DNA from 4 places in the Streptomyces sp. NPDC006925 genome. Region 4 is predicted to be linked to each of the others. Evidence: riboswitches for the same ligand, from Rfam matches in the RefSeq annotation. Region 4 holds a riboswitch; each other region holds the start of a gene.
The links. Region 4 has a riboswitch for cobalamin ahead of ACFYNS_RS03205 (prenyltransferase/squalene oxidase repeat-containing protein). Riboswitches for the same ligand answer to the same signal wherever they lie in the genome.
Positions count from the first base shown of each region.

Region 1: another riboswitch for cobalamin. It lies ahead of ACFYNS_RS13420 (cobalamin biosynthesis protein); the one in region 4 lies ahead of ACFYNS_RS03205 (prenyltransferase/squalene oxidase repeat-containing protein).
Region 2: another riboswitch for cobalamin. It lies ahead of ACFYNS_RS00675 (energy-coupling factor ABC transporter permease); the one in region 4 lies ahead of ACFYNS_RS03205 (prenyltransferase/squalene oxidase repeat-containing protein).
Region 3: another riboswitch for cobalamin. It lies ahead of ACFYNS_RS04140 (ABC transporter substrate-binding protein); the one in region 4 lies ahead of ACFYNS_RS03205 (prenyltransferase/squalene oxidase repeat-containing protein).

Region 1 covers NZ_JBIAGB010000008.1:18,532-23,877, forward strand. Annotated here, with positions in the region: gene ACFYNS_RS13410 (anion permease) at 17-1,342, shown strand; gene ACFYNS_RS13415 (hypothetical protein) at 1,360-1,572, shown strand; cobalamin riboswitch at 1,759-1,883, shown strand; gene ACFYNS_RS13420 (cobalamin biosynthesis protein) at 2,040-3,014, shown strand; gene ACFYNS_RS13425 (cobyric acid synthase) at 3,011-4,630, shown strand; gene ACFYNS_RS13430 (putative cobaltochelatase) at 4,818-5,346, shown strand, end outside.
Region 2 covers NZ_JBIAGB010000001.1:138,666-144,011, forward strand. Annotated here, with positions in the region: gene ACFYNS_RS00660 (ATP-binding cassette domain-containing protein) at 207-1,070, opposite strand; gene cbiQ (cobalt ECF transporter T component CbiQ) at 1,067-1,816, opposite strand; gene ACFYNS_RS00670 (energy-coupling factor ABC transporter substrate-binding protein) at 1,823-2,194, opposite strand; gene ACFYNS_RS00675 (energy-coupling factor ABC transporter permease) at 2,191-2,892, opposite strand; cobalamin riboswitch at 2,922-3,104, opposite strand; gene ACFYNS_RS00680 (GNAT family N-acyltransferase) at 3,612-4,370, shown strand; gene ACFYNS_RS00685 (lysophospholipid acyltransferase family protein) at 4,367-5,164, shown strand; gene ACFYNS_RS00690 (NAD(P)/FAD-dependent oxidoreductase) at 5,283-5,346, opposite strand, start outside.
Region 3 covers NZ_JBIAGB010000002.1:328,511-333,856, forward strand. Annotated here, with positions in the region: gene ACFYNS_RS04130 (ABC transporter ATP-binding protein) at 1-208, opposite strand, end outside; gene ACFYNS_RS04135 (FecCD family ABC transporter permease) at 205-1,242, opposite strand; gene ACFYNS_RS04140 (ABC transporter substrate-binding protein) at 1,232-2,323, opposite strand; cobalamin riboswitch at 2,389-2,570, opposite strand; gene ACFYNS_RS04145 (hypothetical protein) at 3,121-3,852, opposite strand; gene ACFYNS_RS04150 (germacradienol/geosmin synthase) at 4,009-5,346, shown strand, end outside.
Region 4 covers NZ_JBIAGB010000002.1:116,742-122,087, reverse strand. Annotated here, with positions in the region: gene ACFYNS_RS03215 (aldehyde dehydrogenase) at 1-1,174, opposite strand, end outside; gene ACFYNS_RS03210 (MBL fold metallo-hydrolase) at 1,370-2,422, shown strand; cobalamin riboswitch at 2,695-2,834, shown strand; gene ACFYNS_RS03205 (prenyltransferase/squalene oxidase repeat-containing protein) at 2,995-4,317, shown strand; gene ACFYNS_RS03200 (SCO2322 family protein) at 4,455-5,219, shown strand.

The DNA of each region.
Region 1 (5,346 bases), on a different contig from region 4:
TGATTGTGCCTGGTGAATGGAACACATCACGCTTCTCATCGGGATCGTGATCGTCACGGCCTTGGTGTTCGACTTCACGAACGGCTTCCACGACACGGCCAACGCCATGGCCACGACCATCTCCACCGGGGCGCTGGCCCCGCGGGCGGCGGTCGCCATGTCGGCGGTCCTCAACCTCCTCGGCGCCTTCCTGTCCATCGAGGTGGCCAAGACCATTTCCTCGGGAATCATCGACGAAGGTTCCGGCATCCGGCCCGAAGTGATCTTCGCGGGGCTGGTGGGCGCGATCATCTGGAACCTGCTGACCTGGCTCGCGGGGCTGCCCTCCAGCTCCTCGCACGCCCTGATGGGCGGACTGATCGGCGCGACGCTCGCCGCCGTCGGCACCGGCGCGGTCAACGGTGACGTCGTCGTCATGAAGGTCCTCATCCCGGCACTGGCCGCGCCCGTGGTCGCGGGCCTGGCCTCCCTGTGCGCCACCCGGCTGACCTACCGGGTCGCCCGGCACGCCGACGAGGAGCGGACCGCCAAGGGCTACCGCGCCGGCCAGATCACCTCGGCCGCACTGGTCTCCCTCGCCCACGGCACGAACGACGCGCAGAAGACCATGGGCGTCATCACCCTGGCACTGGTCACCGGCGGCGCGCTGGCGCCCGGCTCCGACCCGCCGGTGTGGGTCATCGCCTCGGCGGGGCTCGCCATCGCACTGGGCACCTACCTGGGCGGCTGGCGCATCATCCGCACCATGGGCAAGGGCATCACCGACATCCAGCCGCCGCAGGGCTTCGCCGCCCAGACCAGCGCGGCGGCCACCATCCTGGCCTCCTCGCACATCGGCTTCTCCCTCTCCACCACCCACGTGTGCTCGGGCGCCGTGATGGGCTCCGGCCTCGGCCGCAAGGGCGGCGTGGTGCGGTGGGGGACGGCCGGCCGGATGGTCGTCGGCTGGGCACTGACCCTCCCCGCCGCCGGCGGAGTCGCGGCGGGTGCCGCGCTCCTGGCCGAGCAGGGCGACTGGGGCGTGGCGACCGTCGCCGTCCTCGCGCTCGCGCTCTGCGGCGCCATCTGGGCCCGCTCGCGGCGCGCGCCGGTGGACCACACCAACGTCAACGGCGACTCCCCCACCGCGGTGGAGCCCACCGGGATCCCCGGCCCGGCCGCCGAACCGACCGCGGAGCCCGCACCCATGTCCGTGCCCGCCGGCGTGGTCACCACCGCCGTCCGGGCCGTCGCCCCGCCCCCGCCGCCCGCGGGACTGGCGGTCGGCTCCGCCGAGGAGGCAGCGCCCTCCGAGACCCCGCAACCGACCGGCCGCCCCGCGTCGGCGAGCAGCCTCAGCTAGGCAGAAGGGACGACCACATGCACATCGACTGGGCCGCGCTCGGCCAGGTCTTCGGCGTCAGCCTGGTGGCGACGGTGGGACTCGTCGGCATCTTCACCCTCGGCATCGTCTCCGGCTCGCCGCGCACCGCCGGCACCGCTCCCTCGGCACTGGCCCGCACCGGCGCCTACGCCTGCTACGGGCTGTGCCTGGCAGCGGTGGCGTACGGGATCTACCTGATCGCGGGCTGAGCCCGCTCCCGTCCCGGCGGCCCACGGCAGGGCTGCCGCGGCCGGACGAGCCGCTTCGGTGAGGGGGTACGGGAGCATCCCGTACCCCCTCACCGACGTTGCTGCTCGCCGCCCCGTCGCAGGTCAAGGGCGAGTTGACGGGGCCGGACCGGCGTGGTGGACTTCCCGTGCCAAACGGCGGCATGGAGAGGAAGCCGGTGCGAATCCGGCGCGGTCCCGCCACTGTCACCGGGGAGCGCCACCCCAACGAAGCCACGGCCCGCACGGGCTGGAAGGCCGGGGACGGTGTGGATCCGGGAGCCAGGAGACTCTCGCCGCCGGTCGACTCGAGCCAGGGCGAGGACCCTGAGTGAGGACGCCGAGATGCGTGGCTGTGCCGCCATATCCGCCGCCGACGTGCCCGCCGCCGCGGGGAACACCGTCGCGGGGACCGCTGCCGTGGGTGAGTGCGCCGGACCCGTCCGCTGATGGGCGGCGCTGACGTCCAGGTGCGCGGGATCCTGCTGGGGTTCGCCGCCGACGCGCTGCTGGGCGATCCGCGGCGCGGCCACCCGGTGGCCGTCTTCGGCCGGGCCGCCGGAGCGCTGGAGCGCCGGCTGTGGCGTGACGACCGGGGTGCGGGCGCGCTGCACACATTCCTCGCCGCGGGCGGCGCCGTCGCCGCGGCCGGTGCCGCCCGCCGTGCCGCGCGCAGCCGGGCGGCTGCGCCGCTCCCCGAACTCGTCCTGACCGCCGCCACGACCTGGGCCGTCCTCGGGGGGACGTCGCTGACCCGGGAGGCGCGGGCCGTGTGCGGCGCGCTGGAGGCCGGGGACCTGGAGCTGGCACGCGAGCGGCTGCCCGCACTGTGCGGGCGCGATCCGCAGCGGCTGGAGGCACCGGAAGTGGCCCGTGCCGTGGTGGAGTCGGTCGCGGAGAACACCTCGGACGCCGTGGTGGGGGCCCTGGTCTGGGGAGCGGTCGCCGGTGTCCCCGGTCTGGTGGGCTTCCGCGCCGTCAACACGCTGGACGCGATGGTCGGCCACCGCTCCCCGCGGCACCGCCGCTTCGGCTGGGCCGCCGCGCGGCTGGACGACGTGGCGGGCGGCCCGGGAGCGCGGCTGACCGCCGTGCTGGCCGCGCTCGCCGGACCCGATCCGCGCGGTGCCCTGCGCGCCTGGCGGGCCGACGCACACCGCCATCCCAGCCCCAACGCGGGCCCGGTGGAGGCGTCGTTCGCGGGCGCCCTCGGGCTGCGGCTGGGCGGCACGCTCGCCTACGGCGGGCGGGTCGAGCACCGGCCCGTCCTCAACGCTTCCGGCCGCGCCGTACGCACCGCCGACATCGAGCGGGCCGTGCGGCTGTCGCGCCGGGTGGGGCAACTGGCCCTGGTGACGAGCTGTCTGACGGGAGCGGCGGTGCGCCGCCTGCGGCGGGGCCGCGCGACGGGAGGAACACGGTGAGCGGGCGCGGAACGGGCGGGCTGCTGGTCGCGGGGACGACCTCGGACGCGGGCAAGAGCGTGGTGACGGCGGGCATCTGCCGCTGGCTGGCCCGCAAGGGGATACGCGTCGCGCCGTTCAAGGCGCAGAACATGTCGCTCAACTCCTATGTCACCTCCGACGGGGCGGAGATCGGCCGCGCCCAGGCCATGCAGGCCGCCGCGGCGCGGGTGGAGCCGAGCGCGCTGATGAACCCGGTGCTGCTGAAGCCGGGCGGCGACCGCACCAGCCAGGTCGTCCTGCTGGGCAAGGCGGTCGGCGAGATGTCGGCGCAGGGCTATTTCGGGCGCCACCCGGGCGGCGGGAGGCCCGCCGGGGACGGAGCGGGCGGCGAGGGCGCGCCGCCGGCGGGGCGCGCGGAGCTGCTGGAGACGGTCGCGGGCTGTCTGGAGGAGCTGCGGCGCACCCACGACGCGGTCGTCTGCGAGGGCGCGGGCAGCCCGGCCGAGATCAACCTGCGGCGCAGCGACATCGTCAACATGGGGCTGGCCCGGGCCTGCCGGCTGCCGGTGCTGGTGGTCGGCGACATCGACCGCGGCGGGGTGTTCGCCTCGCTCTTCGGTACGACGGCGCTGCTGGCACCGGAGGACCAGGCGCTGCTCGCGGGCTATCTGGTCAACAAGTTCCGCGGCGACGGCTCGCTGCTGGAGCCCGGCCTTCAGATGCTGCGGAAGCTGACGGGGCGCCCCACGCTGGGGGTGCTGCCCTACCGGCACGGGCTGGGCATCGACGAGGAGGACGGGTTGCGGGTGTCGCTGCGCGGGACCGTGCGCGAGTCCGCCGTCGCGGGCCCGTACGGCGCGGACGTGCTGCGGGTGGCCGTGCTGCCGGTGCCGCTGATGTCCAACTTCACGGATGTGGACGCGTTGGCGGCCGAGCCCGGCGTGGTGGTGCGGTTCAGCGACCGCCCCGAGGAGCTGGCCGACGCGGACCTGGTGGTGGTGCCGGGCACCCGCGGGACGGTCAAGGCCCTGGAGTGGGTGCGGGCGCGGGGGCTGGCGGCGGCGCTGGCGCGGCGCGCGGCCGAGGGCCGTCCCGTGCTGGGGATCTGCGGCGGCTACCAGTTGCTGGGCGAGCGCATCGAGGACGACGTCGAGTCGCGGGCGGGCGAGGTCGACGGCCTCGGACTGCTGCCGGTGCGGGTGCGGTTCGCGCCGGACAAGACGCTGGCACGCCCGCACGGGCTGGCGCTGGGCGAGCCGGTGGAGGGGTACGAGATCCACCACGGGGTGGCCGATGTGCGAGGCGGCGAGCCGTTTCTGCGCGCCGCTGACGGCGCCGACGGCGCTGACGGCACTCCCGTGGACGGCTGCCGGGTCGGCGCCGTGTGGGGCACCCACTGGCACGGCTCGCTGGAGTCGGACGGGTTCCGCCGCGCCTTCCTGCGCCGGGTCGCCGCCGACGCGGGCCGCGCGTTCGCACCGGCGCCGGACACCCGGTTCGCGGCGCTGCGCGAGGAGCAGCTCGACCGGCTGGGCGATCTGATCGAGGAGCACGCGGACACGGACGCGCTGCTGCGGCTCATCGAGGACGGCGTGCCGGAGGGGCTGCCGTTCGTACCGCCGGGGGCGCCGTGAGAGGCCCCGGGTCCGGGCGGCGCGGCACGGCACGCGGCACAGCAGGCGCGGCACCCGGCGCGCGCGGCTGGACCGGCTCGACCGGCAGCAGGACCAGCAGGACCAGCAGGATCGGCACGGCCGCCTCGGCCACCTCGGCCCACTCGGCCAGCACAGCACGAAAGCCACTCGAAGGAGTGATCAGCGCATGAGCGCCCGGTATCCGTTCACCGCGATCGTCGGCATGGCCGACCTGCGGCTGGCCCTGCTGCTCAACGCCGTCAGCCCGGCGGTGGGCGGTGTGCTGGTGCGCGGTGAGAAGGGCACCGCCAAGAGCACCGCCGTCCGGGCCCTGGCGGACCTGCTGCCGGAAGTGCCCGTGGTGGCGGGCTGCCGGTTCAGCTGCGACCCCGCGGCGCCGGACCCCGAGTGCCCCGACGGGCCGCACGAGACGGCCGCTCCGCAGGCCCGCGCGGCACGCATGGTCGAACTGCCCGTCGGCGCCTCGGAGGACCGGCTGGTGGGCGCGCTGGACATCGAGCGCGCGCTCGCGGAGGGCGTGAAGGCGTTCGAGCCGGGGCTGCTGGCGGACGCGCATCGCGGCATCCTGTACGTGGACGAGGTCAATCTGCTCCACGACCACCTGATCGACGTCCTGCTGGACGCCGCCGCCATGGGCGCCTCCTACGTGGAGCGCGAGGGCGTCTCCGTCCGGCACGCCTCCCGGTTCCTGCTGG
Region 2 (5,346 bases), on a different contig from region 4:
CGATCGCTGTGGTCACAGCCTCTCCCCGGCAGCACGCGCACGGCATCCGTGCTCAGCACGGAGACCGCCACGGACGTGCGGGCGGGGCAGGCCCCACATCGGGCACGCGGACCGGGCGCGTCGGGGCAGCGTCCGGACCCGTCGGCCGTCCTGAGGCAGGCACGCTTGCGGGCGGGCGCAGACCGCACCCGGCGAGGGAACCGGGCTCACCCCTCGGCCGGGGTCCGGGGGGCGGCTGGCAGCGCGGCCAGAGCGGCCAGTTCGGCCGGGGTGCGCGGGGCGGCCGCGGCGTCCTCCAGCACCTCGTACGCCAGCAGCAGCTCCCGCGCGGCGATGCCCCACGGCAGTCCCAGACCGGCCTCGCGCAGCAGTTCCGGGCGCGCGAGGACGGCGTCCACCGGGCCGGAGGTCACCCCGCCCGTGGTGAGCAGCGCGGCGTCGTCGGCCCAGCGCAGCGCGAGATCCACGTCGTGCGTGGCCATCACCACCGTGGTGCCGCCGTCCCGGAGCTCGCCGAGGGTCGCCAGCAGCCGCTCCTGGCCGTCCGGGTCGAGCCCCGCGGTCGGCTCGTCCAGGATCAGCACCCGCGGCCGCATCGCGACCGCGCCCGCGATCGCGGCCCGTTTGCGCTGTCCGTAGGAGAGCAGATGGGTGGGCCGGTCGGCGAGTGGCGCGATGTCCAGCGCGGTGAGCGCCTCCTGGACGCGCTCGTGTACCTGCGGAGCGGACAGCCCCAGATTGAGCGGTCCGAAGGAGACGTCCTGGGCGACGGACGCGGCGAACAGCTGGTCGTCCGGGTCCTGCACGACGAGCTGTACCGCCGTGCGGAGCCGGGTGAGGCCCTTGCGGTCGTACCGGACCGGGTCGCCCGCCACCGCCAGTTGCCCCGTCCGAGGCCGCAACCCGCCGCTGAGCAGCCGCATCAGGGTGGTCTTGCCGCTGCCGTTGCGGCCCAGGAGGGCGAGGGCGCGGCCCTCGCGCACCTCGAAGTCGAGGGCGCTGAGCACGACCGGGCCGTCCTCGTACGCGAAGGACACGCCCCGCAGGGCGACCAGGGCCGACTCGTTCATGACAGCGGACTCTCCAATCCGAGGGTGGCTGCGGTGACGGCGGCGAGCAGCAGCAGGCTCGCGGCGGTGAAGCGGACGGAGACGCGCGCTTCGGGCACCAGGACGCGCAGGGTGCCCTCGTAGCCCCGTCCGGCGAGACCGGCCTGGAGCCGGGCTGCCCGGTCGAAGGCGCGTACGAAAGCGATCGCGCCGAGCCCGGCTGTGGAACGCCACTGCGCGGCCCGTGTGGTGTGTCCGAGCCGGGCGGCCTGCGCCTCCCGGACGCGGCGCATGGAATCGAGGAGCAGGAAGCCGGTGCGGTACGTCATCAGCGCGACGTCCACCACGGGCGCGGGCACCCCGGCCCGGACCAGACGCGGCAGCAGGTCGGACATCGGGGTGGTGAAGGCGAACAGGAGCACACCGAGCGAGGCCGCGGAGGTGCGCAGCAGCAGCCGGCCCGCGCGGGCGAGGCCGCCGTCGGCCAGGGTGACGAACCCGTCCGGGCCGCCGACCTGGAACAGCAGGGTGACCGCTCCGGTCACGCAGAAGCCCACCGGCACCCGGTACGCCCGCCAGAGTCTGCGGGCGGGCACCCCCGCCGGGCCCAGCAGCACGATGAGAGCCGTCCCGAGCACGAGTGCCGCGCCGGGCCAGGGCGGCAGCGAGATGGCCAGGACGGTCAGCCCCAGCCCGAGCACGGCTTTGTCCACGGGGTGGCGGCGGCGCCAGCGGCTGCTGTGCGCCGCCGCGTCGATGGGCAGCACAGCGGGTCAGGCCCGCCCGGTGGCGGACTCGTCGGCGCCGCTGTCGGTGCGCTCGTCGGCCTGCCGCGCCCGGGCGGCCCGCTGCTCGCCCTGGCGGCGGCCGCGGCGCAGTCCGAAGTAGTAGGCCAGGACGCCCGCGCCGAGGGCGGCCTGCAGCGCGAAGAGCGCCGACTCGATCTCGCCGGAGGGTGGTTCGTACAGCGGCGAGAACCACGGCTCGTAGTCCGGCTCCAGCTCGGTGATGGCCGTCTCGGCCTGCGCGTCGGACCCGGCGAACGGCTCCTCCTTGTCGTCGCCGAGCCCCAGGGCCAGCGGCAGGACGGCGAGTGCCGCCACGAGGACGAGCAGCAGCGCGTTGATCTTGGTGTTGCGCTTCATCGTGCCGCCGCCTCCGTCTCGGTCCGGTTCCGCTTGCCCGACAGGAGCACGCCGAGCCGGGTCAGTTCGCCCTTGCTGGACTGCACCAGCAGGCGCATGACGAGCACCGTGAGGAGTCCCTCGCTGATCGCGAGCGGAATCTGGGTGACCGCGAAGATGGAACCGAACTTGCCCAGTGCGCCGAGGAAGCCGCTGCTCGGGTCGGGGAAGGCGAGCGCGAGCTGCACGCTGGTGACGCAGTAGGTGGACAGGTCGGCGACGAACGCGCCGGCGAACACCCCGACCATCAGCGGCGCGCCGAAGCGCCGCAGCAGCCGGTACGCACCGTACCCGGCCCACGGCCCGACGATCGCCATCGAGAAGACGTTGGCGCCGAGCGTGGTCAGCCCGCCGTGGGCGAGCAGCAGCGCCTGGAACAGCAGGACGATGGTGCCCAGCACGGCCATGATCGGCGGCCGGAACAGGATGGCCCCCAGACCGGTACCGGTGGGGTGGGAACAACTGCCGGTGACCGATGGCAGCTTCAGTGCCGACAGGACGAACGTGAAAGCGCCCGCGGCTCCCAGCAGCAGGGTGCTCTCGGGATGCTCCCTGACCTCACGGGTCAGGGACCGGGCTCCGTGGACGACGAACGGCGCCGCCGCGACGCCCCAGGCGACCGCGTGCGCCGGAGGCAGAAAACCCTCGGCTATGTGCATGGCTCAGCAGACCCTCTCCAGCACCTCGTGGATGGACGACGTGCCTTGGCCGGTCTCCTGGCTCACGGGTACACCGCCCGCACTCCGCCTTCCCGGGTCCGAGGACCCAGTGGCTGCCCGCAAGGGCCGGAGCCGGCATTCCCGATCACAGTGGCGAGGGCCGCACCGGTTTCACACCGGATTTCCCGTTCACCAAGGCGTGGCGACACTAGTCGCACACACGTCAGGTGACAAGCCGGGGGCAGGGAGTGCGAAAGCGGAGGTCACCTCCGCGTCCCGGGTCGCGCACCCCGGCGGACGCGCACCGGCGCGCAATGGTAGGGGCGTGCGCGCGGAGTGCTCTCGCGGTGCCGGCCGCACAGGTGCACGGCGCACCGGATCGGGCCGGCAGGCGGCAACGCGCACCGGGGGCACGGAAGGTGCACGAAACCCGGCGATTCGCCCGGAGAGGTCCCCCTGCGCGGCCCGTCCCCGCGCGGCACCCGCCGAGCCGGAACCCCCGGTTCAGGCGGCTGATGCCTGGGGGCCATCACCCGGCCCGCCCGCGGCGCTACTCATGACCCGGCGGGACGTGCTCCCGAAGGACACCGGGCGAGCCCCACCGCCCGGAACCGGGGCACGTGCCGCTGCGAGAAGTCCGGGTCCGTGCGGGCCCGGCCTCGCCCACCGCCCGACCCGGTCCGCCGGGCCGGGCACGAGCCTGCTGAGGAGACACCACGATGACCACCTCATACACGGCAAGGGAAAGCGCCGCCTACACCGCGGCCGTCGCCGACTCCGCGGCCGAGGTGCGGGCCGCGCAGCGGCTCCGCCACCAGGTGTTCGGCGAGGAGATGGGGGCCGCTGCCGGGTCCCGCTCATCCGGCCTCGACGTGGACGCCTTCGACTCCGCCGCGGACCATCTGATCGTCACGGACACCGCCACGGGTGACGTCGTCGGCACCTACCGCCTCCTGCCGCCGGGCAGGGTCCGGCACTCCTACGCGGACGGCGAGTTCGACCTGGGAGCGCTGGCGGGGATCCGCACGTCGATGATCGAGGCGGGGCGGTCGTGCGTGCATCCCGGCCACCGCTCCGGAGCGGTGATCAATCTGATGTGGTCGGCGCTCGCCCGCTACGTGCTGCTGTCGGGGCACCGCTACCTGGCGGGATGCGCCTCGGTACCGCTGGCGGACGGCGGGCGGAGTGCGGCGCACACGTGGGCGCTGTGCGCGGCACGCCATGCGCCGCCCTCCGGCATGGAGGTCTTCCCACACCGCCCGTGGCGGCCGTCGGCGCCGGTGCGGGTGGCGGAACCGGCCAGGGCCCGCTCCGCGCTGCTCCCGCCGCTGCTGCGCGGGTACCTGCGGCTCGGCGCATGGGTGTGCGGAGCCCCCGCCCACGACCCGGAGTTCGGCGTCGCCGACTTCTTCGTGGTGCTCGACATGGAGCAGTTGAACGACCGCTACCACCGCTACTTCCTCGGGGAGCCGAGATGAGCTGCTGGACCGTGGCCTCACCCTGCACCGTGCGGTGCGCAGCCCACCGGGTACCACCGGTGGCCGCCGCCGTACGGGCGCGCCGGTACGCGGCACTGGCCGGCGCGCTGCTCCGGGGGCTGGCGAGCGGTCCGCGCCTCGCCTGCGGGGAGGTGCTGCGCACCCAGGCGCGGGGGGTGATCCGGGCGCTCGGTGCCACGCTGGAGGCCCCGGCGTCCCTCTCCGGCCGGCGCCGGCGTCCGGGCGAGACGGGCTCGCTGATCGTCTCCGACCACATCTCCTGGCTCGACGCGCTCGCGCTGCTGGCCGTCGAACCGGCGACCGCGCTCGCCAAACGGGAGGTGGCGCAGTGGCCGCTGTTCGGTCCCCTGGCGCAACGCGCGGGGGTGCAGTTCATCGACCGGGACCGGATCCGTACGCTGCCCGACACGGTGGCGCAGGTGGCGGCCGTGCTGCGCGGGGGCCGTTCGGTGCTGGTCTTTCCGCAGGGCACCACGTGGTGCACCGAGTCGGGCAGCGGATTCCGCCGCGCCCTCTTCCAGGCCGCGGTCGACGCCGAAGCTCCGGTGCGGCCTGTGACGGTCAGCTACCGGCAGGGCGGCGAACCCAGCACGGTGGCGGCCTTCCTCGGCGACGACACGTTCACCGCTTCGCTGCACCGGGTGATCGGTGCCCGGGACCTGGCCGTACGCGTCACGCCGCATCCCGCGCTGCACCCCGCGCGGGACCGCCGTGCCCTGGCGGCGGCCGCGCACGCGGCGATCCGCGGCACGGGCGCGCCCGCTCATCCGTGAACCCCAGGGCCGGCGGGCTCTGTTCGGCACGCCGCGGAAGCGGCCCGTGCGGCTCCGCGGGGTCCGGGCGGCGGTCCGCGGCAGGCGCCGCCCGCGCGGGATGACCGAGGCGATCGGCTCACACGTCGGCGGGTGCCGCTGGGGCGGTCCGCCCCGGGACGCCCAGGCGGGCGCGGACCGCG
Region 3 (5,346 bases), 210 kb from region 4:
CGTGGCCGCCCAGCGTGATCCGGCCGCCGGTGGGCCGCAGCGTCCCGTAGACGCACCGCAGCAGGGTGGTCTTGCCGCTGCCGTTCGGCCCGACGACGCCGACGGTCTCGCCCGGCGCTGCCCGCAGGCGCACCCCGTCCAGCAGGACGCGTCCCTGCGCCGCCCGGTAGGACACCTCCTCGACGTCCAGGGCGTGCGGCGGCGTCACCCCATCACCCCCTCGGCGCGCCGGGTGCGGCGCAACAGCCACAGGAAGAACGGCCCGCCGGTGAGAGCCGTCAGCACACCGACCGGGATCTCCTCGGGCGCTGCGACGGTGCGCGCCGCCAGATCGGCCAGCACCAGGAAGGCCGCCCCGCCCAGCGCCGCGACGGGGAGCAGCGCCCGGTGCCCGGCACCGACCGCCATCCGCGCCGCGTGCGGCACCATCAGCCCGACGAAGCCGATCGCGCCGCTCACCGTGACCAGCACCGCCGTCACCAGGGAGGCCAGCACGAACGAGGCCGCGCGGAAGCGTCCGGTGTCCAGCCCCAGCACGGTGGCGCCCTCCTCACCGACCAGCAGCAGATCCAGCGGCCTGGCCAGCGCCAGCAGCAGGGCGAGCCCGGCGCCCAGCACCAGCGCGGGCAGCAGCAGGGTCTGCCAGCGGGCCTGGCCCAGCCCGCCCAGCGTCCAGAAGAGGATGGCCCGCAGATGCTCGTTCTCCGCGGAGGTCACCAGCACCAGGCTGGTCAGCGCGGAGAGCACGTACTGCACCGCGACTCCGGCCAGCACCAGTCGTCCCGTCGTCACCGCCGCGCCGCTCCGCGCCATCGCGTAGACGGTCACCATCGCCAGCAGCGCCCCGGCGAACGCGCCCGCCTGCATCGAGACGGCCCCGACGCCCAGGACGACGACCAGGACGGCGCCCGTGGAGGCGCCGGAGGAGATGCCCAGCAGATACGGATCGGCCAGCGGATTGCGCACCAGTGCCTGCAGCACCGCGCCCACCAGTGCCAGTCCGGCGCCGACGACGGCGGCCAGCAGCACCCGCGGCAGCCGCACATCGAGCACGATGGTGGTGAACGGGCCCGGCTGCGCCCGGCCGGTCAGGGCCGCCAGCACGTCGGGGAGCGGGATCCGGGCCGCGCCGAGCGCCAGCCCGGCCAGCGCCCCGGCGACCAGGACGGTGGCCAGCACGCCGCAGACCAGGGCGCACCGCAGCGGATCGGCGGAGGCGCGCGGCGCGGTGCTACTGCGCACCGGTGTCCTCCGGGCGCAGCTGCCGGGCCAGCGCGTCCACCGCGTCGGGCACCCGCGGGCCCAGTACCGCCGAGGAGAGCGGCAGCACGGCGAACCGCTCGTGCTCGATCGCGGGCACGTCGGCCAGCGCGGGGTCCTCCAGCAGCCGCTTCTTCTTCTGCGCGACGGTCGTTCCGCCGTAGTCGTAGATCACCACGACCTCCGGCTCGCGCTTGACGACCTGCTCCCAGGAGACGTCGGCGAACGTCTTGTCGAGGTCGGCGAAGACGTTGCGGGCGCCGGCCCGGCGCAGGATCTCGTCGCCGATGCCCGCGCCGCCCGCCGTGAACGCGGAGCTCTCCCCGCTGTCGTAGACGAACACCCGGGTGCTCTCCGTCCCCTTCAGCCGCTTCGCGGTGGCTGCCAGCTGCCGGTCCTGCTTCCTGACCAGCGCCGCGGCGCGTTCCGGTACGCCGAAGATCCGGCCGACCTCCCGGAACTCCCGGTGCAGCGTGTCGATGTCCACGTCCTCGGTGCAGGACTCCAGGTCGAGCCGGGTCGTGATGCCGCTCTCCCGCAGTGCCGCGCGCGACCGGCCCTCCGTCTTGTCGAAGGAGCTGGCGTAGCCGCCGTAGACGAAGTCCGGTGCGGCGCCCAGCAGCGTCTCTTTGGACGGGTACTTCTTCGCCAGGACGTCGATGCCCTGGTAGGCCTTCGCGTAGCGGGGCAGGATCCGGTCGTCCAGGTAGGCGGTGCCGACCATCCGGTCCTGCAGGCCGAGCGCCAGCATGATCTCGGTGACGTGCTGGTTCATGGTCACCGCCCGCTGCGGCGGCTCGGTGAAGGTGGTCTTCACCCCGCAGTTGGTGACGGTGTACGGGAAGCCCTCGGCGGAGGAGCCGCGCGCGTCTCCGCCTCCGTCGCCGGACCCCCCGGCGCAGGCGGTCACGGATATCAGCAGCAGCGAGGTGAGGACCGCGCGGCCGGTGCGGTGCGGCGGGCGCGGGTGTGCGGCGGTCCGGCCGGCGGCGGCCGAGCGGTTGCGGGCGGCTCCCGGGGGACGGCCCGGCACGAGGGCGCGGATGCGGCGCGGTCGGCGCATGGCCAGCAGATCCTTCTCCGTCAGAGGCCCGATCGCGGGGCCCGGCGTCGTACCGCGCCGGGGGCTTTCCGGGCGCGGCCGCCAGCAGGTCTTCGGACTCGGGACTGCGGGGGCGGTGCGCCTTCCCGGGGGCTGCGCCCCAGTGGCCTCGTGCACGCCCCAGTCCCACACCGCTGCGCGTCAGCTCCGGATTCGCACCGGATTCCCTGACCCGATCAAGGGTTTGACTGGCTGCTGCAACGTACCACGCACCCGGACGCCGGGGACGGGCGCGGCAGTGCCCCGGAACCCTGCGTAGGGGGAGAGGAGAAGGGACCCCGGGGCTTTACCCGGCCCCGGGGTCCTGGGTGCCGCTCGTTCGCACGCCCTGACGGTTCATGGGCGGATCGTTCGGCGATGTCCTCGCGTGGAGCCACTCCACCACGGCGCAGCGTGGACGCGCCGGCTGGGTTCGAACCAGCGTCTCGAGGTCGTCACCGCCCCGGTTGCCGGGCGATGAACGGCGATGCTGAGCGTGGAGCGAGAGGTTGAGACTGACCGGCGCCTGCGAGACACAGTGCGGCCGGGGGTTCACACATCAGCTTCAGTTTCAGCTTTGCGCTCCTGGCGCACCCCGGGCCGACGGGGCGTCGGCCCCTGGCCCGGGGAGTCTGGGGTGTCGGTCGGTCGCGGGCACTCTCCCGGATCGGTCGGGTGGACGGCACACGGACAGCCGTACGGTCAGGATACGGAGGGTCGGGGACGCGGAGGTCCGGGACGCGGACGCCCGCACCGGAGCGGGGCACCGGTGCGAGCGGTCAGGCGAACAGGTACCCGAAGACGGCCTCGCCGGCCCGCTTGTCGGCGACCTCGGTCCCGTTGGCCTCCTCGCGGGCGAACTTCACCGCGGCCGCGAGCTTGTCCAGCCGCTCCAGCAGTTCGTTGACCCGTCGGGCCGGGAGGGCCCCGGAGTACTTGACCGTGGTCCAGTAGCCGACGGGGATGTCCTCGTAGTAGACCTCGACCTGGGCCGGGTGCTTCTCGGTGGCCTCCGCCTTCACGTGGTTGCGCGGCACCTTCTTGGTGCGCACCGTGCGGACCTGCTCCGTCTTCCACCAGTCGGTGGAGGGGTCGATCTCCCACGCCTCGGCGCCGTCCAGGATCGGCAGCTTCCGCAGGAACGAGCCGAGCTCGCCCAGCTGCTTCTCCAGGAACAGCAGGTAGGAGACCGGCACGTCGGAGAGCACCGTACGGCCGTCGACCGAGACGTCCGCGCGGGCTGTGAGGTTCGACCAGTCCTTGGTGGCCGTCACATCGAACAGCCGCGTGAGGATCTTCGCCGTTTCCTTCAGTACATCCTCGGCCTTGACCTGGACGCGTGTCGACTCCGGCGGAAGCTGCTCGCCCTCTTCGTCCTTGGGCTGGTACGTACGCGAGATACCCGCGAGCATCTGCGGTTTCGTCAGCCCGTGCTGGGCCTGCGCCAGGTCCTGCACCACCTTGGACTTGACGCCCTTCTCGACTGCGATGATCTGATTCAGCTTCGCCACGAAAGCGAAGCTAGCAGCCCGACTCGGCGCACAGCCAACGGTTTTGTTCGACAGCGCCTCGGAGCGCCCCTCACACATCCGGGTGAAAAAGGATGTTCGTCATTCCAGGCCGGGTAGGCCGATCCCGCACCGAATCGACGAGCCGAGGGACGAACGTTGTCGCAACCCTTCGAACTGCCCGACTTCTACGTGCCCTACCCCGCCCGTCTCAACCCGCACGTCGACCAGGCGCGCACCCATTCCCGGGAGTGGGCACGGCAGATGGGAATGCTGGAGGGGTCCGGGATCTGGGACACCGCCGACCTGGACGCGCACGACTACGCGCTGCTGTGCGCCTACACCCACCCCGACGCCACCGCCGACGACCTGGCGCTGGTCACCGACTGGTACGTGTGGGTCTTCTTCTTCGACGACCATTTCCTGGAAGAGTTCAAACGCACCCAGGACCGCGTGGGCGGCAAGGCGTATCTGGACCGGCTGCCGCTGTTCATGCCGCTGGAGGACGACCCGACGGTGCCGCCGCCCCGGCCCGCCAACCCGGTCGAGGCGGGGCTGGCCGACCTGTGGGCCAGGACGGTGCCGTCGATGTCGGCGGACTGGCGCGCGCGGTTCGCCGTCAGCACCGAGAACCTGCTCAACGAGTCGCTGTGGGAGCTGTCCAACATCAACATCGGCCGGGTGCCCAACCCGGTCGAGTACATCGAGATGCGCCGCAAGGTCGGCGGCGCCCCCTGGTCGGCCGGGCTGGTGGAGTTCGCCGAGCACGCCGAGGTGCCCGCGGCCGTCGCCGCGTCCCGCCCGCTGTGCGTGCTGCGCGACACCTTCTCCGACGCCGTGCACCTGCGCAACGACCTGTTCTCCTACGAGCGCGAGATCGGCGACGAGGGTGAACTGTCCAACGGCGTGCTGGTGCTGGAGACCTTCCTGGAGTGCACCACCCAGGAGGCCGCCGAGTCCGTGAACGACCTGCTGACCTCCCGGCTCCAGCAGTTCGAGCACACGGCGCTGACCGAACTGCCCGCCCTCTGCGCCGAGGAGGGGCTGGATCAGGCCGCCTGCGCCGATGTCGCCGCCTATGTCAAGGGGCTCCAGGACTGGCAGTCGGGCGGTCACGAGTGGCACATGCGCTCCAGCCGCTACATGAACGGCGGGGGAGCGGTCGCCGGGCGCCCGGCGCGGCTGCCGTTCGCCCCTTCGGGGCCGGGCACCTCGGCGCTGGCGACGCTGCGCCCCGCTCCCCGGGCGCAGGCGCGCCGGGCCCGCTCCTTCGCGCACGCACCGCACGAGCGCACCGGCCCCTCGGTGCTGCCGCAGTTCGAGATGCCCTTCCCCGACCGGCTCAGCCCGCATCTGGACGGGGCCCGGGAGCGGGTCGTCGCCTGGGCGCACGGGACGGGGCTGCTGGGCCCGCAGCCGGACGTGGCGGGCGGCCGGGTGTGGGACGAGGGTCTGATCCGGGACTACGACCTGCCGCTGTGCGCCGCCGGGATCCAC
Region 4 (5,346 bases):
GGCGGCCGAGGGCGATGTAGTCGAGGGAGCGGCGGCGCTGGCGTTCGGCGACCAGCGGGCCGACCTCGGTCGCCGGGTCCAGCGGATCACCCACGGTCAGCGCCTCGGCGGCGGCCGTGAAGCGCTCGGCGATCTCGTCGTAGCGGCTGCGGGGTGCGAGGACGCGGGTCTGGGCCACGCACGCCTGGCCGTTGATCATCCAGGCGAACGGGGTGATGCCCGCGACCGCCGCGTCCAGGTCGGCGTCGGGCAGGATGATGGCGGCCGACTTGCCGCCCAACTCCAGTGTGATCCGGGTCAGATGGCGGGAGGCGACTTCCATGACCCGCTTTCCGGCGGCCACCGAGCCGGTGAAGGACACCTTGTCCACACCCGGGTGCCCCACGAGGTACTCGCTCACCTCGCGGTCCGCCGGGAGGATCGACAGCACGCCCGAGGGCAGCCCGGCCTCGTCCACGATCCGGGCGAGCAGGTAGGCGTCCAGCGGCGTCTCCGGCGAGACCTTCAGCACCGCCGAGCAGCCGGCCAGCAGCGCGGGGGCCAGCTTCGCGGCGGCGGTGAACTGGGGCACGTTCCACGGGACCACGGCCGCCACCACCCCCACCGGCTCCCGGCGGACGAGCAGCGGCCCCAGCGCCCCGGCCCGCCGCTCCTCGTACGGGAAGTCGGCCGCGATCTTCAGCGCGGAGTCCCACACCATCATCGCGGCCAGCGACTGGACCAGCAGCCCCGAGGTACGGGGGCTGCCGTTCTGGGCGCTGACGAGGTCGGCGATCTCCTCGCTGCGGGCGGCGAACCCGTCCCGGATCCGGCCGACGGCCGCGATCCGCTCGGCCAACGGCAGCCCGGCCCACACCCCGGAGTCGAAGGACTCGCGCGCGGCCCGTACCGCGCGGTCGACATCCTCGCGTGCGGCGGCCGGCACGCGGCCGATGGGCCGCTCGGTGTGCGGCGAGACCACCTCGATCGTCCCCGCGCCCGCCGGGTCGGTGAAGGCGCCGCCGAGGTAGAGCTGCCGGTGCTCGGTGTACGCGAGGCCGGCACTCCCGCCGGGGCCGGGACTCCCGCCGGGGCCGGGACTCCCGCCGGGGCCGGGATTCCCGCCGAGGCCGCCGGGGTGTTCGGGGCCATGGGGGTTGTCGGGGCCTTCGGGGCCGCCGGGGTTGTCCGTCATGACCGTGCCCTCCCTCCTCCGGCCACCCTCCGGTGGCCGTGGCGCGCGTACCGGGGCACCCGGCGTCCACGTGTGACGCCCGACACCTTGCTGACAGCGCATCAGAACTAGTACCAGTTCTAGTTCCAGGGAACAATGCCTCTGCCGTCCCGCCAACCGTCCCGCTCGCGCACACCATCGGGGGAGCTGCCGTCCATGACGAACGAGCCGCAGGTCACGGAGCACGGAGGCGGGATATGGAGCATCCCGGTACCCATTCCGGACAACCCTCTGGGCCACACCCTCGTCCACGTGATCGAGACGGACGCCGGTCCCGTACTGATCGACACCGGCTGGGACGACCCGTCCTCCTGGCGAGCGCTCCGGGACGGCCTCGCCGCGTGCGGCACCTCGGTGGACGCGCTGCACGGAGTACTCGTCACCCACCACCACCCCGACCACCACGGCCTGTCCGAACGGGTACGGGAGGAGTCGGGGGCCTGGATCGCGCTGCACGAGGCGGACGCCGCCGTCGTCCGCCGGACCCGCGAGGTGGACCCGAGCCGGTGGCTGGGCTATCTCGTCGAGAAGCTCGCGGCTGCCGGCGCCCCCGACACCCATACGGCGCCGCTGCGCGCGGCCCTGGCGGAGGGCCGGGCCGGGCGGCCGCCGGGGAGGCGGGCCGCGCTGCCCGACCGGGGGATCGAGCCGAACGCACTGGTCGACCTGCCGGGCCGGCGGCTGCGCGCGGTCTGGACCCCGGGGCACACGCCCGGACATGTGTGCCTGCACCTGGAGGAGCGGCACCCGGGACGGGCGGGACCGGGCGGGCGGCTCTTCTCCGGAGACCATCTGCTGCCGACGATCAGCCCGCACATCGGCCTCTACGAGGAACCGGACGACGACGGGAGCAGCGACCCGCTCGGCGACTACCTCGACTCCCTGGATCGGATAGCCGGCCTGCGGCCCGCCGAGGTGCTGCCCGCGCACCAGTACGCGTTCTCGGACGCGCAGGCCCGTGTCGACGCGCTCACCGCTCACCACGCGGAGCGCCTCTCGGATCTGCGAGCACTGCTCACGCAGCGGGACCTCACCCCCTGGCAACTCGCCGAGTCCATGCGCTGGAACCGCCCTTGGGAGGAGATCCCGTTCGGCTCCCGCACCATCGCCGTCGCCGAGGCCGAGGCCCATCTGCGCCGACTGGTCAAGCTCGGCCACGCGGAGGCCGTCCCCGGCAGCCACCCCGTCGCCTACCGGGCCACCGGCTGACCCGGCGGCCCCGTCACCGGCTGCCCCACGGCCTCGCCACCGACCGTGCCGGCGGCCGACATCGCCGGGCGTCCTGGAAACCCCGTCACCGGGTCGGCGCCACGGGGCCGCGGCCCGCCGCCCACGCCCGCGGACCGGGCCGACCGCCCTGCCCGCACGGCCCGCGGACCGGGCCGACCACCGTGCCCGCACAGCCCGCGGACCGGGCCGACCCGACAGCCGCGCGAGCCACCCGGCTACAGTGGCCGACAGCCAGACAACGCCTCCGCCCGGGGGAAGCCGGTGCGAATCCGGCGCTGACCCGCAACCGTGAGCGGTCCGCCACACCGTCGCGTACGTCCGACACAGATCGCCTCCCGCGATCCGAACGGCGTGCGCCGCGCGGCACGGCCGACCGCGAGCCGGAGCGCCCGTGCGGAGGCGGGCTCCTGTGGCCGCCCAGGCCACCGGCCCGTCGAGGTATACGGAGCCGAGCCCGGTGCACCGTGGTGCGGGCCGCGCAGTCGCGCGTCCGTCCGGCGGGGCGGCCGTGCCCGGCTGCGGTCCGCTCCCGTCATCGAAAGGCATTCGCAATGTCACCGCGCCGCCGCCGCGCCACGGTCCTCGCCGCCGCCACCGTGCTGAGCGCGGCCGCCGCACCCGTGGCATCCGCCGCCGCACCGGCCACATCCGCCGCGGTATCCCCGGCCCGGACCACGGCGTCCGAGCTGCCGGACGGGCTCTACGGAACGGCCGATCCCAAGTACGACGGAGTGTGGCGGCAGTCGATGGCGCTGCTCGCGCTGGACGGCGCGAAAGCCGTCCCCGCGCGGAAGGCCGTGGACTGGCTCACCGGCCAGCAGTGCGCCGACGGCTCGTTCGCCGCGTACCGCGCCGAACCCGGCAAGAAGTGCGACCCGGACGACACTCCGGCGAACATCAACGCGACCGCGCTGGCCGTCCAGGCGCTCGCCGCCGTGGGCGGCCGGAGCGACGCGGTGCGCGAAGGGCTGGAGTGGCTGGTCTCGGTCCAGAACGGGGACGGCGGCTGGGGCTTCGCGCCGCACGCCGACTCGGACGCCAACTCCACCTCGCTGGTCATCGGCGCGCTGCACGCCACGGGCCGGAACCCCGCCAAGACCACGGCAGAGGGCGGGGACTCGCCATACGACGCGCTGCTGTCCTTCCAGCTCACCTGCGGCTCGAAGGGAGTCGAGGACGCCCCGGGCGCGCAGGGCGCGTTCGCCTACCAGCCGGACAAGAAGGGCAGGCTCGCACCGAACAACGACGCCACAGCGGCCGCCGTCCTGGCCGCGCTGGGCGAGGGCGCGCTGCCCGAACCACCGGCCGAGGACGCCGAGAACACCCCGGTCACCCCGCTGAAGTGCGCTTCGGGCGCGGACCAGGAGAGCGGGAAGAGCGTCCCGGGCGGCCGCAAGGCTGCCGCGGGCGCGGGTGCCGCGCACCTGGCGGCGACGCTGAAGGAGAACGGCGGTCACTTCACCTCGGTGGCCCCGGGCTCCTCGGACGAGCAGCCCGACTACGCGAACACCGCGGACGCCGTCGTCGCGCTGGCCGCGGGCGGACACCGTGATGCTGCCGCCTCCTCGCTGTCCTGGCTGGCCGACAACCTCGGCAAGTGGGACAAGGCGCGGAAGGACCCGGCCGCCATCAGTTCCCTGATGCTGGCCTCCCGCGCCACGGGCGGCGACCCCACCGAGCTCGGTGGCACCGATCTCCTCGCCCGTCTCAACCGCACCGGCCCGAAGCCCGCCAAGATGCCCGAGGACGACGCCGCCGCGAAGAAGAACTCCGGCGCCACCATCCCCATCTGGGCCTTCGTCCTGATCGGCCTCGCCGTCGGCGCCGGATTCGGCATCCTGCTCAGCGGCCGCCGCAAGAGGCAGCAGCCGTGAGGGCCCGCATCGCCGCCGGGCGCGGCGGACCCGGCACGGTCGGCCGGAGCGGCAACGGGACCGGAACGGCCGGAGGAGCCGGCCACGGGCCGGGGACCGCCCCGCACGACGGGACGGCCACGGGCGGGCCGGCGGCGGTGCGGAGCCGGGCGCCGCGGTGGGGCGCGACCGCGACGGCCGCGCTCGCGGGCCTCGCGGCGCTCGCGAGTCTCCTCCTGCTGCCGTCCCCGGAGGCGCACGCCTCGACCGCGCGGCAGCCCGCCGCCGAGTCGAGCGGCTACCGGTACTGGTCCTTCTGGCAGCGGCAGGGGGGCGGTTCCTGGTCGTACGCCACCGAGGGACCGGCCACCCAGCGCCCCGAGGACGGAGACGTCCTGGGCTTCCGGTTCGCGCTGAGCGAGGACTCCGGACAGGCCGACAAGCCGCGCGGCGCCGTGCACTTCGCCGCCGCCTGCGACGGGACGAAGGCCGGGAAGGACAGCAAGCGGGTGGCCGTGCGGATCGACTTCGGGACCCGCGCCGACGCCCCGGACGGCGAGTCCGAGGACCCGCCCGGCGCCCGTACCGGCTGCGCCCGCATACCGGAGAACGGCACCGCGGCCGACGCCCTCGCCAAGGTGGCGTCCCCGCTGCGCTACAACTCCGACGCCCTGCTGTGCGCCATCGACGGCTACCCCGCGACGGGATGCGGCGAGCAGGCGAAGGGCAGCGGCGGGAGCGGCAGGAGCGAGGACGGCGACAGCGACAGCACGGCGGACGCCGAGGGCCGGAGCGCGGACGGCGAGGCCGACGGCGGCCGGGGGGACAGCGCCTCGACCGCTGCGGGCGTCGCGGCGGGCGCGGCGGCCGTGGCGATCCTCGGCGCCGCGGCACTGTGGCAGGCCCGCCGCCGAAAGCGCTAGTCGATGCCCCGCTCCACATCCAGAGCAGTGCTCTCCCGGGCGGCAGCGTCCCCGCGGCGGACGGCGCGCCCCGGAGTCCGTTCCGGAGTGCGCGCCGTCCTCGGCTTCCGCACCCGTCCCCGACCGG